DNA from 3 places in the Megasphaera indica genome. Region 3 is predicted to be linked to each of the others. Evidence: riboswitches for the same ligand, from Rfam matches in the RefSeq annotation. Region 3 holds a riboswitch; each other region holds the start of a gene.
What was found. Region 3 has a riboswitch for S-adenosylmethionine ahead of metK (methionine adenosyltransferase). Riboswitches for the same ligand answer to the same signal wherever they lie in the genome.
Positions count from the first base shown of each region.

Region 1 (3,277 bases), on a different contig from region 3:
TTTTGGCCCGTCAGGCGCCGACCATAAGAAGGCGCCTGACGGTTGCCAAAACGGACAGTTGTGGCTGTCCGCCTTTATCAGGATGGCCCCTACAGAATCGTAGCCAGGCGATGAAAAAGGAACGTCGGTTACCGATTACAAAAAAATATACACGGCCAACGGCCTTGTGCGTAGGGGCCGACCCGGACAGGGCGGCCCGCTGTGAGATTCAAACATAGCCTATTCTGATATAATGGTAAGTCTTTACGAATCACGAATCACATGACGTGTCATTAATTCTGAATTTACAAACTTCCTTTGCAGGACTTTATAAGTTTTTTGTAGAATCTATATAGCATATCTTGAGATTGAGAGGTAAGCTTTTTTAAGGAGGATGAGGCATATGATGAAACGAATTGTAAGTATGTTGCTATTTACTGGAACTTTATTGATAGGAAATACAGTGTTTGCCTTTTATGCAGATGAAAGCTCTGCTGTTAATCTTGGGATGGTTCAATCCTATAGCCGTTCAGCAATCAACGTTATTGATGATGACGGCACGGCGTATACTTTTGTTTATGATAATAGGCCTCATTCGGACTTAGGTTTTTGGAAACTTGAAAGCGAAGACCAGTGGCATCAATGGGAATTCGGCTTGCAACAACAATCTCACATGGAACAATTGGCTAGCTGTGGTTTCTATGCGTTGAAGACTCTTGGAAAATTGTAAGCGCTTGTGAAACGGGAAGGGCGTTATTATGAAGAAATTACTTATTTTCACTCATCCTTCGGGAATGTGTGGATTGAGCTTTGGTGTGGAGAATGGTAAAATCGTTTCGATTACAGCCTATATGGATCAATAGAGAGGGTACTCTACAAACGAACTAACAAGTCTCTTTTCTGGTGCCGGTCTTACAGTGGCAGTAGGTTATGATGTTACAGGAGGAATGACGTATGGATTATCGCAAATTTGGTGAAACTTATTATATTCGGATGGACAAGGGGGATGAAATCATCAGCACGATTCTGGGAATTTGTCAGAAAGAACAGATTGCATCGGCCATTTTTTCGGGCATCGGCGGGTGCCGTTCGGCAGAAATACAGACGTTCATCCCAGAAACGGGCAGTTTTGAAGTTCAAGAGCTGAAGGGGATGCTGGAGCTGGTTTCGTTGACAGGCAATATCGTCAGCGATGATGATGGAACTTATTTTCATCATACTCACGCTGCTTTTTCTTATAAACAGGATGGGGAACATCACGTTGCGGCAGGGCACATCAAATCGATAGAAGTACTGTACACGGCAGAAATCGAATTGCGCCCCGTTATAGGAGGACGGATTCGGCGGAAATATGACCCAGAAACGGGGACCGGCTTTTGGGATTTCGGGCCAGAAACGGATTAAGCTGGCCACTGTCTTGTACCTCCCGATGGTCGGCACTTCTGAGGATATTTTCACTTTATACCTAATAGTGTACTATTTGAGTAAACATTTTATATGTTTGATGAATGAATATCAATCATCCAGAGCAGTTGAGGGACTGGCCCTATGATGCTGCGGCAACCTCCGTGGGGACGGAAGGTGCCAATTCCAGCGGGAGTTTTCCCGGCAGATGAGCGAGAAATGGAAGGGATTTTGCGCGTCATCTGTAGCTGATGGCGCGCTTTTTTTATGGCTTTGTCATCGGCACGTCTTTATTTATTTTGTAAAAGGGGTGTTCGTATGAGTAACGAAGTATCTGCACAGGCCGTCAACCGGTCGGGCCTGTTGCGAAGCGAAGACTGGTGGGCCGTATGGCTCGGATTATTTATCGTCGTCCTCGGTGCCGGACAGATCTGGCACGTCGATTTGCTCGGCTGGGCTGCTAAGTTCGGTGTCTGGATTATCGTCTGGTTCATTTACCATCTCAATGACCCGCGGGCAGCCGTCGCATCCGGGGCTGGCAAGGTTTCCAAACGGGAAATCTGGGAACGCTTCCCGAAATTCATCATTGGCTTCGTCCTGGCCCTGGTCGTCATTTTTGCAGCTGGCTGCAGCCGGGCATCGTCGACGCTGCGAAAGCCGGCGCCGGACAGGCTAACCTCCTGCGGGCCGTCTTCTTTGGCCTCTGCTTCTTCTCTATCGGCCTGGTCACGAATGTACGCAAGCTCTGGAAATCCGGCCTGGGCCGTGTCATCGGCGTCTATGCCGTAGCCCTCGTCGGCTTCATCATCTGGGTCGGCCTGTTCATTTCTTACATCTTCTATCACGGCATTGTTCCGCCGACATTATAACTTCATCATAGAAAGGATTGATTGCTATGGCATCGCGAATCACTTCTGCCGCTTCGACGGCTGACGAATATTACTACAACCAAACCGTAACCCCGACAGACGCTGCGACCCATACGGGCCAGCTCGAACGGGATGCAGACGAATATTTCCCCTTGCAGCCCATCGAAAAGAAACTCTGTGCCTATTCCCTGGGATTGGGCCTGATGGCCTTGTTCATCGTCATCTTTGAAGTCTTCGGCTGAGGCTTATTATGGAAAAAGGGCTTGTCGCATGTGCGATAAGCCCTTTTTTATTTATTTTTCGTTGTCGAGATTTTTGAAGCGGACGAAGTCGAGGACGGCCTTCTTATTGGCATCGTCTAAGGTACGGTAGAGGGATAACAGCTGGGTTTCGTCAGGCGAGAGCGTACTGGTCAGGGAATCCGTGTCCGGTTCCATGCGCACGTCGTACCCCATGAGCCAGGATTCGGAGACATGGAGGGCACGGGCTATGAGCATGACATTGGTTTGTTTTGCTTTCCAACGTCCATTTATGTAGGAACTGATGATACCGCGGGTCAGGCCGGTTTTGCGGGCCAGGTCTACAGCGCGCATTTGACGGTATTCAAGGGCTTGTTTCAGGCGTTTTCCAAAAATATTATTTTCCATGGGGTAACCTCCTTTTTCTTCCACAAGTATACAATAAACGTTTAGAAATCTCAACATTTTGTGCAAAAAGCCTTGACGATAGGCTGTTTTTATAGTACTATTTTTTTGTGAAGAAAAGTACAGATTTCAAATCAAAAAAGGAGGACCCTATGACGTATGATTATTCTAAACTCTACGGCCGCATGGCAGAGATGGGCATTACCCGTGAAGAATTGGCAAGACAGTTGGAAATAAGCCGCTCTACGCTGTATTCTAAGCTGACTTCGCGGACTGAGTTCACGCAGGATGAAATCCGTAGATGTGTAGAGATTTTACGTCTGGATGTACGCGATTTGTCACTGTATTTTTTTAAGACTAAATAGTTTCGATACCAAATCA
Region 1 is NZ_JBKKJR010000014.1:17,732-21,008, forward strand. Features, by position in the region: gene ACFCTO_RS08030 (hypothetical protein) at 383-709, shown strand; gene ACFCTO_RS08035 (PPC domain-containing DNA-binding protein) at 934-1,383, shown strand; SAM riboswitch class I at 1,496-1,598, shown strand; gene ACFCTO_RS08040 (hypothetical protein) at 1,702-2,172, shown strand; gene ACFCTO_RS08045 (hypothetical protein) at 2,279-2,494, shown strand; gene ACFCTO_RS08050 (helix-turn-helix domain-containing protein) at 2,546-2,899, opposite strand; gene ACFCTO_RS08055 (DUF739 family protein) at 3,049-3,261, shown strand.
Region 1: it holds a riboswitch for S-adenosylmethionine, as region 3 does, so the genes downstream of both, ACFCTO_RS08040 (hypothetical protein) here and metK (methionine adenosyltransferase) in region 3, are expected to answer to the same signal.

Region 2 (3,277 bases), on a different contig from region 3:
TTCGAGGACCCGGACTTCGTCCAGAATCCGCCAGATCGCTGCTATATCTGCAAGAAAATACGCTTTACGTCGCTCGTGGCCCTGGCCAAGGCCGAAGGCTATCAGTGGGTCGTCGACGGGGGGAATGTCGATGACCTCGGTGATTACCGGCCGGGTATGAAAGCCCTGCAGGAATTATCCGACGCCGTCCGCAGCCCGATGATCGAAGCGGGCCTGGCCAAGGCGGATATCCGGGCTTTGTCGAAGGAATTCGGCCTCCAGACCTGGAATAAGCAGAGTGCCGCCTGCCTGGCCAGCCGCGTCCCGTATGGCGTGGAACTGACGCCGCACCGCCTGGCTCAGATCGATGCGGCCGAAGCCGCCGTAGCGCCTTACGTCCAGGGCTCCCTGCGCGTCCGCTATCACGGCGATGTAGCCCGCATCGAAGTCGCCGTCGATGAAATCCCGTCGGTCCTGGCCCATCGGGAGGAAATCGTCCGGGCCATCAAGGATACGGGCTTTACGTACGTCACCCTCGATTTGGGCGGCTATGAAATGGGCAGCCTGAACGACGTAATCCATACTGATGAGGAAGTAAAGTGATATGGCTATTTCAAAGAAAATAAAAGATGAAATGCTGCAGCGGTTCCAGGACCAGTACGGTATCATGAAACCGGCTCTGCACTATAATTCTCCTTTTGAATTGATGATTGCCGTCATCTTGTCGGCCCAATGTACGGACGAACGGGTCAATATCGTGACGGCCGGCATGTTCCCGGAATATAACACGCCGGAAAAGATGCTGACCCTGGGGACGGCGGGACTGGAAGAAAAGATACGGACCTGCGGCCTCTATCGCAGCAAGGCCAAGAATATCCTGGCCAACTGTGCCATCCTTTGTGAAAAATATCATGGCCAAGTGCCGCAGACTTTCGATGAGCTGGTGAAACTGCCCGGCGTCGGCCGCAAGACGGCCAATGTCCTGGTCAGTATCTTGTTCAATACGCCGGCCATTGCTGTTGATACCCACGTCTTCCGCGTGTCCAACCGTCTGCAGCTGGCCCAAGGGACGACGCCGCTGGAAGTCGAAAAGGGCCTGCAGAAGGCCATTCCCAAGGAATGGTGGAGCCGGGCCCATCATTGGCTCATCTGGCATGGCCGCCGGGTCTGCAAAGCCCGCAAGCCTTTATGCGATAACTGCTTTTTGGCTGACCTTTGTCCCAGTTGTCAGAAGTAAAACGTTAAATCAAAATAAATACATTGACAAGTCGTTAAAAATTTTATAAAATAACACCAATACAGACAAATTTCATAAGTTATATCGAGAGCAGCTGAGGGACGGGCCCGATGACGCTGCGGCAACCTGCCTACGGTAAGGTGCCAATTCCTACAGGCTATTCCTGAAAGATATCATTATGACTGAGGCGCAGCTTGGAGGCAGCGCCTCTTTTCTTTTGGCGTATTATGTACTTATTTTCACATCATTCAATCATTCTTAGGGGGTATTTTCATGAACAACAACTCTTCTGGCGGCAAGGCTATCCGGGGGCTGGATGTGCTCATCCTGGGATTCGCCTTCTTTGCCACCTATTTTGGCGCCGGCAATTTGATTTTCCCGCCCCAGCTCGGTTTGAACAGCGGCAGCGATTTCCTGTCCGGCCTGGCTGGCCTGACCCTTTCGGGTATTTTTCTTCCTATCTTCACGCTCATCGTCATCGGCCTCAACGGCGACGTCCACTCCATTACTGAACGGGTAGGGAAGAATACGTATAACGTCCTCCTGGCAGCCCTCATGCTGGTCTGTACCTTCGTTTCCATTCCCCGTACGTGTGCGACGGCCATCCAGCTCGGCATCCAGGGCAACCTGCCGGCAGCACCGTTCATCCCGCTGGTCATCGCCTATTTCGTCATCAGCTTCTTCTTCGTTGCCGACCAGAACAACGTCATGGACCGCATGGGCAAATACCTGACGCCGCTCCTGGCCCTAATCCTGGTCATCGTCGCCTTCGTCGGCATCTTCAATCCACTGGGGACGCCCGTCGCTCCGGCTGTGGACCATCCCTTCGTCAATGCCTTCCTCGGCGGCTATAATACGGGCGACGTCCTGGTCAGCTTCATCATGGCCGCTGTCTTCATCAGCTCCATTTACGGCAAGGGCTATACGACCGTCGGCCAGCGCAATAAAGTGCTCATCTACTGCGGCATCGTTTCCTTCGTCCTGCTGCTCATTATCTACGGCAGCCTGCTCTACATGGGCGCCTGTGTCAGTGGTGACTATGCGCAGAACATCGGCCGTGCGGAACTCCTGGTCGCCATCATCCAGCGCGTCGGCACGTGGGTCATGGTTCCCATGGGCATCGCCGTCGTCCTGGCCTGCCTGACGACAGCCATCGGTCAGATTGCCGCCGTTGCCGAATTCACCAGCACGGCTACGGGCAACCGCATCAGCTATAAACAAGTCGCCGTCGCCTGCTGCATCTTGTCGGCCCTGACGGCCCTCCTCGGCGTCGACGGTATCGTCACCTACATCGGCTGGATTTTCGGCGTCTGCTATCCGCCGTGCCTGGCCCTCCTGGTCTTGGGCATCATCGGCCGCTTCATGCCCAATAACGGTGCTTACAAGGGCTCTGTCTACCTGGTCACGATCTTCGCCCTTTTGGAATCCCTGCCGGGCCTGAGCAGCCTGGGCTTTGCTAAAGCCATCGTCGCCGCTACGCCCCTGTCCACATACGGTTTCGGCTGGATCGTGCCCTTCATCATCGGCCTCATCGGTGGCTCCATCATCGGCCATTTCGTATCCGCCTCAGAACCCGTAGAAGCCGAAGCGAAATAAGATAGTTTGTGGTATGGAGTCTGTAGGGGCGCCACGTGGGCGCCCCTACTAGCCACTAAAAATAGACTGCCTTTTAGGCAGTCTATTTTTTTCCCGACTTGCATAATCAATGACTTATCTCTATAATTAAAGAATAATCTCGAGTAAAAGGGGGTAATTTCATGGATTTGAAAAAACTATATATCGATGGCCAGTGGGTGGCGCCCTTGTCTGGCCAATATATTGACGTAGAAAATCCGGCGACGAAAGAAATCTTCGCCACTGTCGCCGCGGCTGGTGCCGATGATGTCGCTGCCGCTGCCCAGGCGGCTGCCAAAGCTTTCCCGGCCTGGTCGGCTATGCCGCTGGAAGACCGCATCACCTTCATGAAGAACCTGCTGGTCCAGATGATTAGATTGGAACCGCAGTTCGTCGACGCCGTCGTCAAGGAATTAGGGGCGCCTGTAGCCTTTGCCAGGACCAACC
Region 2 is NZ_JBKKJR010000001.1:89,284-92,560, forward strand. Features, by position in the region: gene larE (ATP-dependent sacrificial sulfur transferase LarE) at 1-582, shown strand, start outside; gene nth (endonuclease III) at 584-1,216, shown strand; SAM riboswitch class I at 1,295-1,393, shown strand; gene ACFCTO_RS00495 (branched-chain amino acid transport system II carrier protein) at 1,490-2,812, shown strand; gene ACFCTO_RS00500 (aldehyde dehydrogenase family protein) at 2,974-3,277, shown strand, end outside.
Region 2: it holds a riboswitch for S-adenosylmethionine, as region 3 does, so the genes downstream of both, ACFCTO_RS00495 (branched-chain amino acid transport system II carrier protein) here and metK (methionine adenosyltransferase) in region 3, are expected to answer to the same signal.

Region 3 (3,277 bases):
GAACCACGAGCCACTAACCACTAACCCGCCCTACGATGGCTTTGGCAAAGCCGTTGAGGTTGGTCGGGCCGACGGAGAGGATGGGGCAGTTATTTTCTTTGGCTTCCGTAATGGCCCAGCGGACGAGGGGCGTCTTGCCGTCTTCCAGGTTGACGACTAAGAGGGACGCTTCTTTCAGCATCCGGTCATCGCCCGGCTGGCCGCTGATGAGGAGGACGGCACCGAAACGGCGCTGGATGCGGCGCTGCCAGTCGGGATCGCCGCCGGCCAGGGCTATCTGACGGCCCGTGAGGAAGCGGTCCAGCTGGCGCGTATAATCGCGCTGGGTCATGAAGGAGGGCAGGTCCAGGCCGCGGTCTTCCGGGTCCCGGACGGAACGCGACGCTTCCTGGGGCGTCACTTTCCGCGGCGCCTGCCCTTTGGTCAGATCCGGCCGCACCTGGCGCTTGTTGAGTTCCTTGCGCAGGGCCAGGAGTTCGGCAATCTGGTTGGATGCCGTTTCCTTTATCTTTTCGATATACTGTTCCTGCTTGCGGATGCGGTCTTCGTACTGTTTGCGGTCCTGTTCGCGGCCCGTCCGTTCCGCATCGAGTTCCTGGCGCAGCCGTTCCAGTTCAGAAAGGACGGCCGTGCGGTTCTTGGCTTCCAGGCGCAGGCGCAGGAGTTCTTCCCGGTCGGCGTCCATCTGGGCTTTTTCTTCCCGCAGCTGCTGAAGTTCTTCTTTTTCTTTGCCCATCATCATGGCCGGCGTTTCCTGGCCGCCAGTGACGGCTTCGTCGGACCAGGGCTGGTCGCAGATGGCCATGAGATAGATGCCCAGGGCATGGGCTGCCGCGTGCTTGGCCATCTGCACGTCTTCAAAGACGTCGGTCAAGCCGAGAATCTGACTGTCCGTCTGGAGCATGAGCAGGTCGATGATGCCCATATAGGAAAAAGATTCCATAGTCTGCGCCATATCGTAGCGTTCGAGGTGGATCGTGCCGGCGTAGATTTCTTCCGGGTTCTGTTTGGACGTATAATACGTATTGATGAGCAGCCGGTCGGCCGTCCGTTCGTAGATGCGCAGTACCAAGGCGTCTTCCTGGTCTGTGCCGGTGTGGCGGCTGAAGGTCAGCCGTTCCTGGGAAAGAAGGGTCGTCACCAGGCTCGGGGTCTTGTACCATTTGCCGAATACTTCTACCCGCTTGGCCAGCCGCAGGTCGCCGGGCTTGCTGCAGGTTGCATAATCAAAATAAGGGTCGTTGAAGAATATATCTCTAGGCCGCAATTTGGTCATATCTAATCATCCTTTCTATCTTCTCCATTATAACCCTGCCTATAGGGCAACGTCTAGTAGACAGGGCAACGTCTAGTAGACAATGTTTTTTAGGCATAAAAAACACTTGCAAAATAGGCGGACTTGAATTATAATGGATGAGCAAACCAAATAAAGAACCATCAAGAGACGACGGAGGGACTGGCCCTGTGATGTCGCAGCAACCTTCAGCTATGAAAGGTGCTAATTCCAGCAGTGATATACTGGCAGATGGGGATTAGAAGCCCCTCTCATGAAGTCATGGATGAGGGGAATTTTTTTTAAGGAGGATCACTCATGGCAAAAAATCGTGAATTCTTTACATCCGAATCCGTCACCGAAGGCCATCCCGATAAAATGGCTGACCAGATTTCGGACAGCATTTTGGATGCCATTCTCGCAAAAGATAAAAACGCTCGTGTTGCCTGCGAAACCCTGGTAACGACTGGTATGGTACATGTCGTCGGTGAAATTTCTACGACGTGCTACGTCGATATCCCGCACATCGTCCGCGAAACGATTCGTGACATCGGCTATACCCGCGCTAAATATGGTTTTGACTGCGACACATGCGGCGTCCTCGTTTCCCTGGACGAACAGTCCCCGGACATCGCTATGGGCGTCGACGATGCCTTGGAAAAGAAAGAAGGCAATACGGATAAGTTCGATACTATCGGCGCTGGCGACCAGGGCATGATGTTCGGCTATGCTACCAACGAAACGGACGACTACATGCCGCTGCCGATTTCCCTGGCACACCGCCTGGCACGCCGCCTGGCCAAAGTCCGCAAAGACGGCACACTGCCGTATCTCCGTCCCGATGGCAAGACCCAGGTCACTGTCGAATATGAAGACGGCAAACCGGTCCGCATCGATACAATCGTCATTTCGGCACAGCACAGCCCCGAAGTCGGCCGCGAACAGATCGAAAGCGACCTCCTCGAATTCGTCATCAAACCGGAACTGCCGGAAGGCTTGTTCGACGACAAGACGAAACTCTTCATCAATCCGACTGGCCGTTTCGTCATCGGCGGTCCTCAGGGCGATTCGGGCCTCACAGGCCGTAAGATCATCGTCGATACCTATGGCGGCATGGCTCGTCATGGCGGCGGTGCTTTCTCCGGCAAGGACCCCACAAAAGTCGACCGCTCGGCCGCTTATGCAGCCCGTTACGTCGCCAAGAACGTCGTCGCTGCCGGCCTGGCCGATAAATGCGAAATCCAGCTGGCTTATGCCATCGGCGTGGCCCGCCCGGTTTCCATCCACGTCGAAACCTTCGGTACGGGCAAAGTCCCGAACGAAAAGATTGTCGAACTCATCGAAAAGAACTTCGACCTTCGTCCGGCTGGCATCATCGCCATGCTCGACTTGCAGCGCCCGATTTACAAACAGACTGCTGCCTATGGCCACTTCGGCCGCAACGACCTCGACCTGCCTTGGGAAAAGACAGACAAAGCCGAAACGCTCCGCAAAGAAGCCGGCTTATAAGAGGCGGTTCGATAAACTGAACATCCAGAAAAGAGGCTGTCCCATTAAGACAGCCTCTTTTTGGGTGTTGAGTTTGCAGTTTGTAGTTTTTTAGTGCGACAGCCCCATACAAAGGAGGTGTCCTTTTGATTGCTGAAATCATCATCAATACGACGGCGAAACGGCTGCAGCAGACTTTTTCCTATACCGTTCCCGATGGTCTGGCCGTCCGCGTCGGCAGCCGCGTCCTCGTGCCCTTTGGTCATCGCCGGGAAGAGGGCATCGTCGTCGCCCTCCATGAACAGCTGGACGAACCGGCCGATTTCACGCTGAAGCCCGTCGAAGGCCTGCTTTCGACGCAGACCGGCTTCCAGGAAGAAATGATCCGCACGGCCATCTGGATCCGCGACTACTATGTCTGCAACCTTTCCGAAGCCCTGCGCCTGTTCATGATCGACAAGAAGGGCTTGGTCCGCCAGGAACTCTTGTCCGTCGGCCCGGCTGCGCCTGTAAATC
Region 3 is NZ_JBKKJR010000011.1:62,728-66,004, forward strand. Features, by position in the region: gene ACFCTO_RS07175 (hypothetical protein) at 14-1,276, opposite strand; SAM riboswitch class I at 1,432-1,532, shown strand; gene metK (methionine adenosyltransferase) at 1,592-2,782, shown strand; gene priA (replication restart helicase PriA) at 2,908-3,277, shown strand, end outside.